One region of the Luteimonas pelagia genome, then DNA from elsewhere that is predicted to be linked to it. Evidence: predicted binding sites of a transcription regulator. Region 1 holds the regulator's gene; the other holds the start of a gene.
The links. The regulator HrcA, encoded in region 1, represses chaperone genes, less so after heat shock. The targets are predictions, from matches to a motif close to TTNGCACTCNNNNNNNNNGAGTGCNAA.
Positions count from the first base shown of each region.

Region 2: the regulator HrcA is predicted to act here: its motif matches at 4,023-4,049, upstream of groES (co-chaperone GroES).

Region 1 is NZ_BAAHCG010000001.1:51,278-58,987, forward strand. Features, by position in the region: gene ACYU7H_RS00210 (diguanylate cyclase domain-containing protein) at 1-387, opposite strand, end outside; gene dnaJ (molecular chaperone DnaJ) at 514-1,638, opposite strand; partial or broken gene dnaK (molecular chaperone DnaK) at 1,742-3,691, opposite strand; gene grpE (nucleotide exchange factor GrpE) at 3,806-4,318, opposite strand; gene hrcA (heat-inducible transcriptional repressor HrcA) at 4,438-5,490, opposite strand; gene recN (DNA repair protein RecN) at 5,623-7,284, shown strand; gene fur (ferric iron uptake transcriptional regulator) at 7,291-7,692, opposite strand.
Region 2 is NZ_BAAHCG010000003.1:40,691-48,400, forward strand. Features, by position in the region: gene glnE (bifunctional [glutamate--ammonia ligase]-adenylyl-L-tyrosine phosphorylase/[glutamate--ammonia-ligase] adenylyltransferase) at 1-77, opposite strand, end outside; gene ACYU7H_RS09055 (S8 family serine peptidase) at 193-1,596, opposite strand; gene groL (chaperonin GroEL) at 1,986-3,626, opposite strand; gene groES (co-chaperone GroES) at 3,686-3,973, opposite strand; gene ACYU7H_RS09070 (hypothetical protein) at 4,210-4,416, shown strand; gene ACYU7H_RS09075 (hypothetical protein) at 4,733-5,155, shown strand; gene purL (phosphoribosylformylglycinamidine synthase) at 5,184-7,710, opposite strand, start outside.

The DNA of each region.
Region 1 (7,710 bases):
CTCGCGCTCGCTGGTCGCTTCGGGGGGCAGTTCCGCGATGTCCGCGAAGGCGACCGCGCGGTCCGCGGACAGCTCCCTCATCAGCCAGGGGAACGTGTCCAGCGGCAGGCCCTGCAGGTTGGCGGCCTCGGAACTGATCCCCGGCGCGACCCACTCGTGCGTGTTGCTCTGCAGCCCCGCGGCGGCGTCGATCTCGAACACGTACGCGCGGTCGACCTGGAAGAACCCGCCGACCTGCCCCAGGGCGTCGACGACCGCGCCATCGAGCGCGTCCCCGCCACTGCGCATCAGCGCCGCGGAGATCGAGGTCAGCCTGCGCTCGAAGTCCAGCCGCCGCCGCAGGGCGCGGTCGCCCGCCGTCGGCGGCGCTTCAGCGTGGTCGGCCACGGTCCCGCCGCTCCCGGTTGCACGCGGTCGTGATGCGACGTCCGGCCCCCACGCTGCTCCTCCCCCGATGCCAAGGCCGCGAAGACTAGCGCAACCCCGAAGGAAAAAACGCGGGCAGGCGCCCGATCAGGACACCATGCGGTCCCAGAACCCCTTGACGCCATCGAGGAACGTGGCCGATCGCGGTGCGTGGCGGCGCGCGCTCTCGCCGACGAAGGTCGCGTCGAACTTCTCGAGCAGTTCGCGCTGCTCCGCGGTGAGGTTGACCGGCGTCTCCACCACGACCTTGCAGTACAGGTCGCCCGGGCGGCGGCTGCGGACCGACTTAACGCCCCGGTCCCGCAGGCGGAACACCTTGCCGGTCTGGGTCTCGGCGGGGATCCGGATCTCCTCCTCGCCGCCGAGCGTCGGCACGCGCACGCTGTCGCCCAGCGCGGCTTGGCCCAGGCGGATCGGGACCTCGCAGTGCAGGTCGTCGCCGTCGCGCTCGAAGATCGCGTGGGGGCGCACCCGCACCTCGACGTACAGGTCGCCGGGCCGGGCGCCCGGCGGCCCCGCCTCGCCCTCGCCCGCCAGCCGGATCCGGTCGCCGTTGTCCACGCCCGCCGGCACCTTGACCGACAGGACCTTCTCCTCCTCGACGCGGCCGCGGCCCTGGCAGTGCGCGCAGGGGTTGCGGATGGTCCGCCCGCGCCCGCCGCACTGCGGGCAGGCCTGCTGCATGCTGAAGATGCCGCGCTGCAGCCGGACCTGGCCGTGGCCCCCGCAGGTGGCGCAGGTGTCGAGTTCACCGTCCTCCGAGCCGGTGCCGTTGCAGGGCGCGCAGCTGGAGAGGGTCGGCACCTCGATGCGCTTCTCGACGCCTGCGACCGCGTCCTCGAGGTCGAGCTCCATCACGTACCCGATGTCGGCGCCGCGCCGCGGGCCGCCGCGCATGCCGCCCCCGAAGATGTTGCCGAAGATGTCCCCGAAGATGTCGCCCATGTCGGCGTAACCGGCGCCACCCGCGCCGCCGCCCATGCCGTGCTCGAAGGCGGCGTGGCCGTGCTGGTCGTACATCCGGCGCTTGCCGGCGTCCGAAAGGACCTCGTAGGCCTCCTTGCACTCCTTGAACTTCTCGATCGCCCCGGCGTCGCCACCGTTGCGGTCGGGGTGGTGCTTCATCGCGCAGCGGCGATAGGCCTTCTTGAGATCCTCGGCGGACGCGTCGCGCGCGACGCCCAGGACTTCGTAGTAATCACGCTTGCTCATCGCAGGTCCCGTTCTCCCCGAAACGCACCGCCCGCGTTAACCGGCACCAGCCGGTTGAACGCGGGCAGTTGATCCATCAGCGCAAGGCGCTGGTGGATGACAGCTACTTCTGCTCGTCGTCCTTGACTTCGGTGAACTCGGCGTCGACCACGTCGTCGCCCTGCCCGCCCTGGCCCGACGCACCGCCTGCACCCGCGTCCGGGCCGGCCTGGCCACCCTGGGCGGCGGCAGCGGCCGCGGCGAACAGCGACTGGCTGGCCTCCTCCAGCGCCTTCGACTTGGCCTCGATCTGCGCCTTGTCGTCGCCCTTCATGGCGGTTTCCAGGTCCGCGATCGCCGACTCCGTCGACCCGATCACGTCGCCCGGCACCTTGTCGCCGTTGTCCTTGATCGCGCTGCGCGCGGCGTGCACGAGGGCGTCGGCGTGGTTGCGGGCCTGAACCAGCTCCTGGAACTTCTTGTCCTCCTCGCGGTGCGCCTCGGCGTCCTGGACCATCCGCTGGATCTCGTCGTCCGACAGGCCCGAGCCGGCCTTGATCTCGACCTTCTGCTCCTTGCCGGTCTTCTTGTCCTTGGCGGTCACGTGGACGATGCCGTTGGCGTCGATGTCGAACGACACCTCCACCTGCGGCATGCCGCGCGGGGCCGGGTCGATGCCGGTGAGGTCGAACTTGGCCAGCGACTTGTTGAAGCGGGCCTGCTCGCGCTCGCCCTGCAGCACGTGCACGGTCACCGCGGACTGGTTGTCCTCGGCGGTCGAGAACGTCTGCGAGGCCTTGGTCGGCACCGTGGTGTTCTTCTCGATGATCTTGGTGAACACGCCACCCAGGGTCTCGATGCCCAGGCTCAGCGGGGTCACGTCGAGCAGCAGCACGTCCTTGACGTCGCCGGCCAGCACGCCGCCCTGGATCGCGGCGCCCAGCGCCACCGCCTCGTCGGGGTTGACGTCCTTGCGCGGCTCCTTGCCGAAGAACTCGCCCACCGCCTGCTGCACCTTCGGCATGCGGGTCTGGCCGCCGACCAGGATCACCTCGGAGATGTCCGAACCGCGCAGGCCGGCATCGTTCAGCGCGACGCGGCACGGCTCGATCGTCTTCTTGACCAGGTCCTCGACCAGCGACTCGAGCTTGGCGCGGGTCAGCTTGATGTTGAGGTGCTTCGGGCCGGAGGCGTCGGCCGTCACGTACGGCAGGTTGACCTCGGTCTGCTGCGCGGTGGACAGCTCGATCTTGGCGCGCTCGGCCGCGTCCTTCAGGCGCTGCAGCGCGAGGTGGTCCTTGCGCAGGTCGATGCCCTGGTCCTTCTGGAACTCCTCCACGAGGTAGTCGATGACCCGCTTGTCGAAGTCCTCGCCGCCCAGGAACGTGTCGCCGTTGGTGGCGAGCACCTCGACCTGCATCTCGCCGTCGACCGACGCGATCTCGATGATCGACACGTCGAAGGTGCCGCCGCCCAGGTCGTAGACCGCGACCTTGCGGTCGCCGCCCTTCTTGTCCATGCCGTAGGCCAGCGCCGCGGCGGTCGGCTCGTTGATGATGCGCTTGACGTCGAGCCCGGCGATCCTGCCGGCGTCCTTCGTCGCCTGGCGCTGCGAGTCGTTGAAGTAGGCCGGGACGGTGATCACCGCCTCGGTCACGGTCTCGCCGAGGTAGGCCTCGGCGGTCTTCTTCATCTTCTCCAGCACCTTGGCGGAGATTTCCTGCGGCGCCAGCTTCCTGCCGTCCGCCGTCTGCACCCAGGCGTCGCCGTTGTCGTGCTGGACGATCGTGTACGGCACCAGGCCGATGTCCTTCTGGACCTCGGCGTCGGTGAACTTGCGGCCGATCAGGCGCTTGACCGCGAAGAACGTGTTCTTCGGGTTGGTGACGGCCTGGCGCTTGGCGGACGCGCCGACCAGCACTTCGCCGTCCTTGGTGAACGCCACGATCGACGGCGTGGTGCGATCACCCTCGGCGTTCTCGATGACGCGGGCCTTGCCGCCCTCCATGATCGCCACGCACGAGTTCGTCGTGCCGAGGTCGATGCCGATGATCTTGCCCATGGTGTGGTGCTCCCTCTCCGATTGCGGTGGCCGCCGGGGCGGCCTGGTTCGATGGGCGCGCGCTGGCGCCGATGCCGGTGATGTGGGGCCGGCGGCCCGGGGTTCAACCCGGTGGCCGACGCGGGCTCAGTCGTGGTTGGCGACCACCACCAGCGCGGGGCGCAGCAGGCGGTCGTTGAGCACGTAGCCCTTCTGGTACAACTGCGCGACGGCGCCGGGCGGCACGCCTTCGGCCGCGACCATGCTCATCGCCTGGTGGCGCTCGGGGTCGAAGGCGTCGCCCGCCGCGGGCGCGACCTCCACCAGCCCGTTCGCCTCGGCGATCCGGTGCAGCTGGCGCAGCGTCAGCTCCATGCCCTCGCGCAGCGGGTCGGCCTGCGCGGCCGCGGCAAGGCCCGCCTCCATGCTGTCGAACAGCGGCAGCAGCTCGGAGAGCAGCCGCTCGTTGGCGAACTTGCGCGCCTGGTCGATCTCGCGCGCCAGTCGCTTGCGCTGGTTGTCGAGGTCCGCGCGCTCGCGCAGCGACTCGGCGCGCAGCTGCTCGAGCTCCGCGCTCAATGCCTCGACCTGGTCCTCGAGCGCCCGGGTGGGGTCGTTCGCTTCGTCGGCCGGACGGGTGTCCGTCGTGCCGTCCTGCATCGGTTCCGTGGTCATCCGCTCCGTGTCCTCACGCGGCACCGTGCCGCACGGGGATGCCCAATGGGGCCGCCGCGTGGGATTTCAAGCCACGGACGTGAACCCGCGGCGACGCGACGGGGTCAGCGCCCCTGCAGGGCGGCGCCCAGCGCGTCCGCGGTCGCCTGGACCACGGGGATCACGCGTTCGTAGGCCATGCGCGTCGGGCCGATCACGCCCAGCACGCCCAGCACCGGCCCACCGGGCGAGCCCGCGCCATACGGCGCGGTCACGAGCGACACGCCCTCCAGCGGACCCAGGCCGGTCTCCTCGCCGATGAAGATGCGCACGCCGGGTGCCTGGATGGTCCGCTCGAGCAACTGCAGGATCTCGCGCTTGCGCGCGAAGGCCTCGAACAGCTCGCGCAGGCGGTCGAGGTCGGACAGGTCCTGCACCCCCATCAAGCGGGTCTGGCCGGCGAGCAGCATGTCCTCGTCGCCGGGCGCCAGGGCCTGCTCGGCAAGGTCCATCGTGCTCGCCAGCAGCGCTTCCATCTCGTCCCGCGCCGCGCGCAGGTCGCGCACGAGGGTGGCGCGGATGTCGGCCAGCGGCCGGCCGGCGAAATGCCGGTTCAGGTAGTTCGCCACCCGCTCCAGCTCGTCGGCCTCGTAGGGGCGGCGGGTCTGCAGCACGCGGTTCTGGACGTCGTTGTCGGCGAACACCAGGATGGCCAGCACCCGTTGGCCGTCGATCGGCACGAAGTCGATGTGCCGGAAGGCGAAGGCCTCGCGCCGCGGCACGCTGACGACGCCCACGAAGTGCGTCATGGCCGACACCAGCTCGGAGGCGGAGCCCAGCAGGTCCTTGGTGCCGGATCCGGCGGGGAGTTCGGCGCGGAGGCGGGCGACCTCGGTCTCCGGCAGCGGGCGGAGCTGCAGCAGCGAGTCCACGAACATCCGGTAACCCTGCGCCGTCGGCACCCGGCCGGCGGACGTGTGCGGCGAAGCCAGCAATCCGACGTCCTCGAGGTCGGCCAGGATGTTGCGGATCGTCGCGGGGCTGATGTCCAGGCCGGAATGGCGCGCGAGCGTCTGCGACCCCACCGGCTCGCCGTCGCGGATGTACCGCGCGATGAGCGTGCGCAGGAGCTGGCGGGCACGCGGGTCGCTGGCGGGATCGGTGGCGCGCTTGGTCATGGCCGATCCGGTATACGACCGGCCGCGCGGGGGCGCAAGCCGGACCGTGGCGCCGGTTCCCACGCGCGCCCGGCGGGATTCCCGACGCCGGCACGTTGGCCGCGCAGCGCGCGCACGGCACAATCGCCCCCCATGCTGCGCCACCTCGCCATCCGCGATTTCGCCGTCGTCCGGAGCGCCGAACTCGAGTTCGGCCCCGGCATGACCGTCATCTCGGGCGAGACCGGCGCGGGCAAGTCGCTGCTGGTCGACGCGCTGGGCTTCCTGTCGGGCGCGCGCGCGGACAGCGCGATGGTCCGCCATGGCGCGGACCGGGCGGAACTGTCGGCCGGCTTCGCGCTGGACGACGCGCCCGATGCCGCACGGTGGCTGCGCGACAACGACATGGACGAGGACGAGGCCTGCCAGTTGCGGCGCACGCTGCGCGCCGACGGCGGCTCGCGTGCCTGGATCAACGGCCGCCCGGCCACCATCGGCCAGCTGGCGGCGCTCTCGGCCCACCTGGTCGAGATCCATGGCCAGCACGACCAGCAGGCGCTGCTGGCGCGGCCGAGCCAGCTCGCGCTGCTCGATGCGCAGGGCGGCCATGCCGACGCGCTCGCCGCGGTGCGCGCGGCGGCCGGCGCATGGTCGGCGCTCGTGCGCGAGCGCGACGCGTTGTCCCACCGCGGCGATCCCGCCGAACGGCTCGCCCTGCTCGAACACCAGCTGGCCGAACTCGGCCGCGAGGACCTGTCGCCCGAGGCGATCGAATCGCTGGCCAGCGGCCACCGCCGGCAGGCGCACGCGGCCGAGCTCGCGGCGGCCTGCGACGATGCACTCGCGCGGATCGCCGGCGACGCCGCGCTGGCGACCCAACTGCAGCGCATCCGCCAGGCGTTGGCCCGGGAGGCCGCCCACGAACCCCGGCTGGGCGAAGTGGACGGCATGCTCGACGCGGCGGCGATCCAGCTCGACGAGGCCGGTGCCCTGCTCGGGCGCGTCCGCGCGGACCTGGACCTCGACCCGGCGACGCTGGAGGACATGGACCGGCGCCTTGCGCGCATCCACGACCTCGCCCGCAAGCATCGCGTACCGGCCGGTGAGCTCCGGGCCCACCGCGACGCCCTCGCCTCCGAACGCGACGCCCTGCTGGGCGCGGGCGAGCGGGCCGAGGCGCTCGGGAAGGAGATCGATGCCGCCCGGTCGGCCTGGGCCGGCGCGGCCGCCGCGCTGACGTCCGCGCGCCAGGCGGCGGCGGACCGGCTGTCGCGCCAGGTCACCGCCCTGATGGGCGAGCTCGGCATGGGGGGCGGCGTGTTCCGGGTCGCGCTCGAACCGGTCGGCGTCGACACGCCGGATCCGCAGGGCGCCGAGCGCGTGGAGTTCCAGGTGTCCGCCAACGCTGGGCAGCCGCCCAGACCCCTGCGCAAGGTCGCGTCGGGCGGCGAGCTGTCGCGCATCTCGCTGGCGATCGAGGTCGCCGCGCTCGGGATGGACGCCGTCCCGACGATGGTCTTCGACGAGGTCGATTCAGGCATCGGCGGTGCCGTGGCCGACATCGTCGGGCGCAAGCTGCGGGCGCTGGGCGCGGCGCGGCAGGTGCTCTGCGTGACCCACCTGCCGCAGGTGGCCGCCCAGGGCCACGCGCACTACCGCGTCAGCAAGGCGGACGCGGACGGCCTGACCCGCAGCGCGGTCGAACGGCTGGACGCCACCGCGCGTGCCGAGGAGCTGGCGCGGATGCTGGGTGGTTCGACGGTGGGACGCGAGGCGCGCGCGGCCGCGAAGGCCCTGCTGGCCGACGCCGACTGAAGGACGTCAGCGCTTCTTGCGCACGTACAGGACCAGCGAGTGGTCCTCGATGACGTAGCCGTGCCTCGCGGCGACCTGCTCCTGCAGGCGCTCGATCTCGTCGCTGTGGAACTCGACCACCTTGCCGGTGTCGATGTCGACCATGTGGTCGTGGTGCTCGCCGCGGTCGAGCTCGTAGACCGCATGCCCGCCCTCGAAGTTGTGCTTGAGCACCAGGCCGGCCGCCTCGAACTGCGTGAGCACGCGGTAGACCGTCGCCAGCCCGATCTCGTCGCCATGCTCGAGCAGCTGGCGGTAGATGTCCTCCGCTGTCATGTGCCGCGGCTTGGCGTGCTCGAGCAACTCCAGGATGCGCATCCTCGGATGCGTCACCTTCAGTCCGACCTTGCGCAGGTCCTGCGATTCCATCGGTCCCTGTCCTCGTCG
Region 2 (7,710 bases), on a different contig from region 1:
GCGTCGCGCAGTCGCGCCAGCGCCCGGGATGCGATGTCGTCGAGTGCGCCGTGGGCGTCTTGGGGCGGCAGGTCCACGCCGCGATGATGGCACGCCGTCCGTGGGTCGCCGGTTGCCTGTCCGCCAGAAAGACGATGCCCGCCTAGCGGCGGGCATCGATGCCGCTCGCGCGGCCGCTTCAACGCGGGTGGATCACTCCACCGCGCGGGCCGCGTTGACGCGGCCGTGGCCGTGCGCGTCGTCGCGACCGGGCTTGCCCAGGTCGTCGGCGGTGGCGCGCAGCACGCTCTCCACGGCGCTCGGGGCCATTTCGCCCCCATGCTTGGCGACGATCAGCGCGGCCACGCCCGACACGTGCGGCGCCGCCATGCTGGTGCCCGCGCTCCAGCCGTAGCTGGCGGGGGCGCGCGTGGAGCTCATCACGAAGTCGAAGCCGTAGCAGGGGATGGTCAGCGCCTGGCCGGCATTCGTGTACAGGGTGCAGGCCTCGTTCGTCGGGTAGTCGCCGTTGCCGCCCGGCGCGGAGAAGTCGATCGCCGACTGGCCGCGATTCGAGTAGCTGGCCAGAACGTCGAGGTCCGAGCCCGCGCGGTCGTACGCCCAGCCCACGGGGCCGAGGGCGGACACCGCCAGCGTCGCCGGCAGTTCCGCCGGGAACGCGCGCAGGTTGTAAACGAAGCAGTTGCCGTCGTTGTCGCAGACCTTGGTGCTGCTGTCCTTGTCCAGGTCGCGGCCGTCGTTGCCGGCGGAGGTCACGATGAGCGCGTTCTGGCTCTCCGCGTAGCGCGTGGCGCGGGCCGTTGCATTGATGAGTTCACGCGTCGCGTTGGCGCCCGGTCCGTTGACGGCCAGGCCACCGCGCACGCCGAGGCTCATGTTGATCACGTCGGCGCCCGCGTCAGCGGCATGCACGATGCCCTGGATGATGCCGGCGAAGCTGCCCGAGCCGGTCGCGGCACTGAGCACCTTGACGATGATGAGTTCCGCTTCCGGGGCGACGCCGATCGTGCCGATGCCGTTGTCGGCGGCGGCGATCGTGCCGGCCACGTGCGAGCCGTGGGTGCTGCCGGTGGTGTTGCACCAGCCCTCGCCGGGCACGAACGAGGCCGAGCGCGACGCGTCGATCTGCGACGCCAGGTCAAGGTGCGTGCAGTACGCACCGGAATCCAGCACGGCGACGGTCGCGCCGGCACCGCGGTGGCCCGCGTTCCAGGCGCCGGCCGCGTCGATCGCGGCGTGGCCCCACTGGAAGTCGAAGAAGGCGTCGTTGTCGCCGGAGTTCGGCGGGTTCGCGAAGTCGGCCTCGACCTCGGCGATCTCGGGGATGTCGAACTGCAGCACGACGTCCTCGGCGATCGAGCGCAGCTCGCGGATCCGGCCCGCGCGCTGCGGGAAGTCCGCGTCCGCCTCGACCACGGCGACGCCGATCTGCGGCAGCCGTGCGGTGACCACGCCGCCCGCCGCTTCGATCTTGTTCTGCAGGCTGTTGTCGAAGGCGTGCGCCTTGGCCTGGACGATGTAGGTGCCCGCCTGCGCGGACGCAGCGAAGCCAACCGTGCCGAGGACCGTGATCACGGCCCTGGAAAGGATTTTCATGGATTGCCCCTGGTGAGAAGTTCGCGGATGCCCCCGGCCCCGATGTTGCCCCCGGACCGGGCACCCGATTCTAGACAGGCGTCACGCTTTAGCGCCCGCTGCGTTGCACCATCGAGACAATCTATCGGTTCATCGATTCGCCATTCCGCCCACGGGATGAAACGGCCATAAAAAAAGCCCGCACCGGCGAACCGGTAGCGGGCTTGCTCCCTCCCCCACGTCGGAAGCGGATCCGATCGTGAAGGAAGTGTTAGGGCGATTGCACGCTGCAGTGCAAAAAAGAACTGACCGGTTCAGTTGGGTACCGCCCCGGAACAAGGAAGCCCCGCATCGCTGCGGGGCTTCCGGTACCGCGGGCAACGGGGCGGCGGACCGCCCCCGGGGCCGGATCAGAAATCCATGCCGCCCATGCCGCCCATGCCGCCGCCGCCCGGCATCGCCGGCTCGTCCTTCTTCGGCAGCTCGCCCACCATCGCCTCGGTGGTGATCATCAGGCCGGCGATCGACGCCGCGTTCTGCAGCGCGGTGCGGGTCACCTTGGTCGGATCCAGGATGCCCATCTCGACCATGTCGCCGTACTCGCCGTTGGCGGCGTTGTAGCCGTAGTTGCCGCTGCCGTCCTTCACCTTGTTCAGGACCACCGACGGCTCCTCGCCGGCGTTGGCGACGATCTCGCGCAGCGGGGCTTCCATGGCGCGCAGGGCGATCTGGATGCCGTGGTTCTGGTCGACGTTGGCGCCTTCCAGGCCGGCGATGGTGGACAGCGCGCGGATCAGCGCGACGCCGCCGCCCGGGACCACGCCTTCCTCGACCGCAGCGCGCGTGGCGTGCAGCGCGTCCTCGACGCGGGCCTTCTTCTCCTTCATCTCGATCTCGGTCGAAGCACCGACCTTGATCACCGCCACGCCGCCGGCCAGCTTGGCCACGCGCTCCTGCAGCTTCTCGCGGTCGTAGTCCGAGGAGGTCTCTTCGATCTGCGCCTTGATCTGCTTGATGCGCGCCTCGATGCCCGAGGTCTCGCCCGCGCCGTCGATGATGGTGGTGTTCTCCTTGGAGACCTGCACCTTCTTCGCGCGGCCCAGGTCGTTGACCGTCGCCTTCTCGAGCTGCAGGCCGACTTCCTCGGAAATCACGGTGCCGCCGGTGAGGATCGCCATGTCCTCCAGCATCGCCTTGCGGCGGTCGCCGAAGCCCGGGGCCTTCACGGCGCAGACCTTCACGATGCCGCGGATGGTGTTGACCACCAGCGTCGCCAGGGCCTCGCCCTCGACTTCCTCGGCCACGATCAGCAGCGGCTTGCCGGCCTTGGCCACGCCCTCGAGGACGGGCAGCAGGTCACGGACGTTCGAGATCTTCTTGTCGTGCAGCAGGATGAACGGGTCGTCCAGTTCGCACTGCATCGACTGCTGGTTGTTGATGAAGTACGGCGACAGGTAGCCGCGGTCGAACTGCATGCCCTCGACGACGTCGAGCTCGTTCTCCAGGCCCGAGCCTTCCTCGACCGTGATCACGCCTTCCTTGCCGACCTTCTTCATCGCGTCGGCGATGATGTTGCCGATCGACTCGTCGGAGTTCGCCGAGATCGTGCCGACCTGGGCGATCGCCTTGTCGTCGGCCGTCGGCTTGCTGATGTTCTTCAGCTCGGCGGTGGCGGCGGTGACCGCCTTGTCGATGCCGCGCTTGAGGTCCATGGGGTTCATGCCGGCGGCGACCGCCTTCATGCCCTCGCGGATCATCGCCTGCGCCAGCACGGTCGCGGTGGTGGTGCCGTCACCGGCGTTGTCGGAGGTCTTGGACGCGACCTCCTTCACCATCTGCGCGCCCATGTTCTCGAACTTGTCCTGCAGCTCGATCTCCTTGGCGACGGACACGCCGTCCTTGGTGATCGTCGGCGCGCCGAAGCTCTTCTCGAGCACGACGTTGCGGCCCTTCGGGCCCAGGGTCGCCTTGACGGCGTTGGCGAGGGCGTTGACGCCGCGCAGCATCTTGGAGCGCGCGTCCTCGCCGAAGCGGATTTCCTTGGCAGCCATTTCGCGTTACCTCGAAAGTGTGTCTTGAGTGGGGATTCGGTATCGGGGGAAGCGCGCGATCAGCCGAGGATCGCGAGGATGTCGTCTTCCTTCACCACCAGGTACTCGGTGCCGTCGACCTTGACCTCGGTGCCCGAGTACTTGCCGAACAGGACCTTGTCGCCGGCCTTGACCTTCGGCGCGCGCACGCTGCCGTTGTCGAGGACCTTGCCTTCGCCGACGGCGACGACTTCGCCCTTGATCGGCTTCTCGGCGGCCGAATCGGGGATCACGATGCCGCCGGCGGACATCTTTTCCTCTTCCATGCGCTTGATGACCACGCGGTCGTACAGCGGCTTCATGTTCATGCGGACAATCCTCGCAAGTGCTTGATTGACGGGAGAAAGACCGCGGATTCTAGCAGTCCGGGGAAGGGAGTGCCAAACCCCGCGGCAAGAAAAACGCCCCCGGGGGGGGACCCGCCGGAGATGGGGGGTTCCCCGACGCTTTCAAGGGGGACCGGCCGAGTGCGCCCCCGCCGGCCCGGCGGGAGGCTGGCGGGGCCGCCACGGATCGGCGGCGCCATCACCCAGGGAGGGATTCCATGCGCCACTTCGCACTGCTCGCCGCCGGGACGATCGTCGCCGGTGCCTTGGCCCCCGCCACCGCACAGGCCGATGAGACGGTCCGGGTCAATGGACGCCTGTACACCTGCACCAACAGCTGCGTCGTCCACACGGACGATGACGGCTGGAGCATCACGGACTGCTGCGGCGGTCGGGTCAAGACGACCTACATCATCCGGAAGTGACGCGAAGGGCCACGACTCCCGGAGACCGGCGTGGTCTCCGGGAATGATCAAGGGAGAGGTCGAAATGCGGGTAAGGAAGCGAAGCGCAATCCATGTATCGATCGTCCTCCTGCTTGCCGCGTGCGGCGGCCATGACGGTCAGGAGCCATCCCGGGACAGACAGCCCATGGGCGAGGCACGACGCGAGTCGCTCACCCCGCGGGGCCCTGCGCATCAGTTGAACGGTGACCCGGCGCACCGGGCGGGAACGCATCCGCAACCGGGGTACCCGGCCCCCAGGCCACTGCCGGAGGATGGACACCTGCAGGCGGAGCGCATGTTCCTGGACGCGGGCAGCGCCACGTTGCGCGGCGACCAGGCAGGCGACGTGCTGGCGTCGGAGGAATTCGACGAGTTCGTGCAGGTGCTTCGCGACCAGATGGCCACGGACCGCGATGCGGGGGACCTGGCACGCTTCTACGGCGACCAGATCTCGGACCAATTGCCGCCTGCAGCGGCGCTCGGCGAACTTGCCTGCGGCACGAGCGTTTGCATCGGATCAGTGCGCGACAGCATCGACGGACAAGGGGGAGAAACCTGGGTGGATACCTTTTTCCGGAGCCCTGATTCGCCACACAGCAGCTTGGTCTACGCCCAGGTCCCAGGTGACGGACGGAACGTGGAGACCCGGTTCGTCATCGGCACTGATCCCGCTTACGCGGGTCTCTCCTTTCCGTTCCCGGACAAGGGCGGTGACTGATCGACCGCACGCCTCCTGCTGACGCTGCTCAGCCCACCCAGGCACGGGCGTTGCGGAACATCCGCAGCCACGGGCCGTCCTCCGGCCAATCGCGCGGTGCCCAGCTGAAGTTCGCGGTCCGGGGGGTGCGTTCCGGGTGCGGCATCAGGATCGTGGCCCGCCCGTCGTCGCTCGACAGGCCGGCGACCGCACCTTCCGAACCGTTCGGGTTGTCCGGGAATGCGACAGCCGGCGCCCCGTCGCCGGCCACGTAGCGCAGCGCCACGCGGGCGGCCTCCAGGTCGGCGCCGGCATCGAACGCCGCCCGCCCCTCGCCGTGCGCCACCGCGACCGGGATCCGGGAGCCTTCCATCCCCCGCAGCAGGATCGACGGCGAGTCCACGACCTCCAGCAGGCCCAGGCGCGCCTCGAACTGCTCGCTGCGGTTGCGCAGGAAGCGCGGCCAGTGCCCCGCGCCGGGAATGATGTCGCGCAGCTGCGACAGCGCCTGGCACCCGTTGCACACACCCAGCGCGAACTTCGCCCCGTCGGCGAAGAACGCGGTGAACATCTCGCGCAGCGCGTCGCGCTCGAGCACCGACGTCGCCCAGCCGCGGCCGGCGCCGAGGACGTCGCCGTACGAGAACCCGCCGCAGGCGACCAGGCCGCGGTAGCCGTCGAGCGTGTCGCGGCCCGAGACCAGGTCGCTCATGTGCACGTCCACGGGCTCGAAGCCGGCGCGGTCGAAGCAGGCCGCCATTTCCACCTGCCCGTTGACGCCCTGCTCGCGCAGGACCGCGACGCGGGGGCGGGCGCCGGTGTTGACGTACGGCGCGGCGATGTCGTCCGCCGGGTCGAACGACAGCACCGGCTGCAGGCCGGGCGCGTCGAACCGGCGCGCGGCGTCGCGCTCCTCGTCCGCGCATTCGGGGTTGTCGCGCAGCCGCTGCATCGCGTGGGTGGTCGACCACCACGCGTCGAACAGCGCGTCCCAGCGCCATTCGGCCAGCACGTTGTCCTCGTCGACCACGCGGATGGCGGGCACGCGCGTCGGCCGGGCGATGCGCTGCGCGCACTGCACCAGGCCGTGCCGCGCCACCAGGTCGGCGAAGTCGGCCCGATGCTCGGAGGCCACCTGCACGACCGCGCCCAGTTCCTCGTTGAACAGCGTCCGGAACGGGTTCTCGCCCCAGGCGTCGAGCGTGATGTCCAGGCCCACGCGCGAACAGAACGCCATCTCGCACAGCGTGGCGAACGCGCCGCCGTCGGAACGGTCGTGGTACGCCAGCAACAGGCCGGCCTCGCGCGCGTCGCGCACGAGCTCGAACAGCGCGCGCAGGCGCTGCGGGTCGTCCAGGTCGGGCACGTCGCCGGCGAAGGCGGGCAACGCGCCGCCCTCGTTCGCCTCGGGATGCACCTGCGCCAGGATCGATCCGCCGAGGCGCTGGCGTCCCGCACCCAGCCCGATCAGCCACAGCTCGCTCTCGACGTCCCTCGCCAGTTGCGGCGTGAGCTGGCGGCGCACGTCCGGCACGGCGGCGAACGCGGTCACGATCAGCGAAACGGGCGACACGGTGCGGCGCGTGGCGCCGTCGGCCTGCCACTGCGCCTGCATCGACAGCGAGTCCTTGCCCACCGGGATCGACAGGTCGAGCTCGGGACACAGTTCCATGCCCACCGCGCGGACCGCGTCGAACAGGCGCGCGTCCTCGCCGTCGTGGCCGGCGGCCGCCATCCAGTTGGCGGAGAGCTTGACGCGGTGCAGCGTCTCCACCGGCGCGGCGCACAGGTTGGTGATCGCCTCGCCGACGGCCATGCGCGCGGCGGCGGCGGGGTCGAGCAGCGCCAGCGGCGTGCGCTCGCCGATCGCCATCGCCTCGCCGGTGAAGCCTTCGAAGCCCGACAGCGTGATCGCGCAGTCGGCGACCGGCAGCTGCCACGGGCCGACCATCTGGTCGCGCGCGGTGAGGCCGCCGACCGTTCGGTCGCCGATCGTCACCAGGAACGATTTCGAGGCCACCGTCGGGTGCGAGAGCACGCGCAGCCCGGCATCGTGCAGCGCCAGGCCCGGCGCCTCCAGGTCGATGTCCACGCCCGACAGTTCCGGCCACGGTGCCGGCGGCGGGCGGCGCGCGTCGCGGTGCATCTTCGGGGGCTTGCCGAACAGCAGGTCCATCGGCAGGTCGATCGACCAGCCCCCGGCCGGCGGCGCGTCCACGGTGCCGGGATTGGCGCCGTAACCGGCCACCAGGCGTTCCTCGGCGGTCGCCGTGCCGACCACCGCGAACGGGCAGCGCTCGCGCGCGCACAGCGCGGCGAACTCCGCCACCCGGTCCTGCGGCAGGCCCAGCACGTAGCGCTCCTGGGACTCGTTGCACCACAGCTGCATCGGCGACAGCGACGGGTCGTCGCTGGGCACGCGGTCGAGGTCGACCACGCCGCCCACGCCCGAGTCGTGCAGCAGTTCGGGGATGGCATTGGACAGCCCGCCCGCGCCGACGTCGTGGATCGACTGGATCGGATTTCGATCGCCCAGCGCCACGCAGCGGTCGATGACCTCCTGGCAGCGGCGCTCC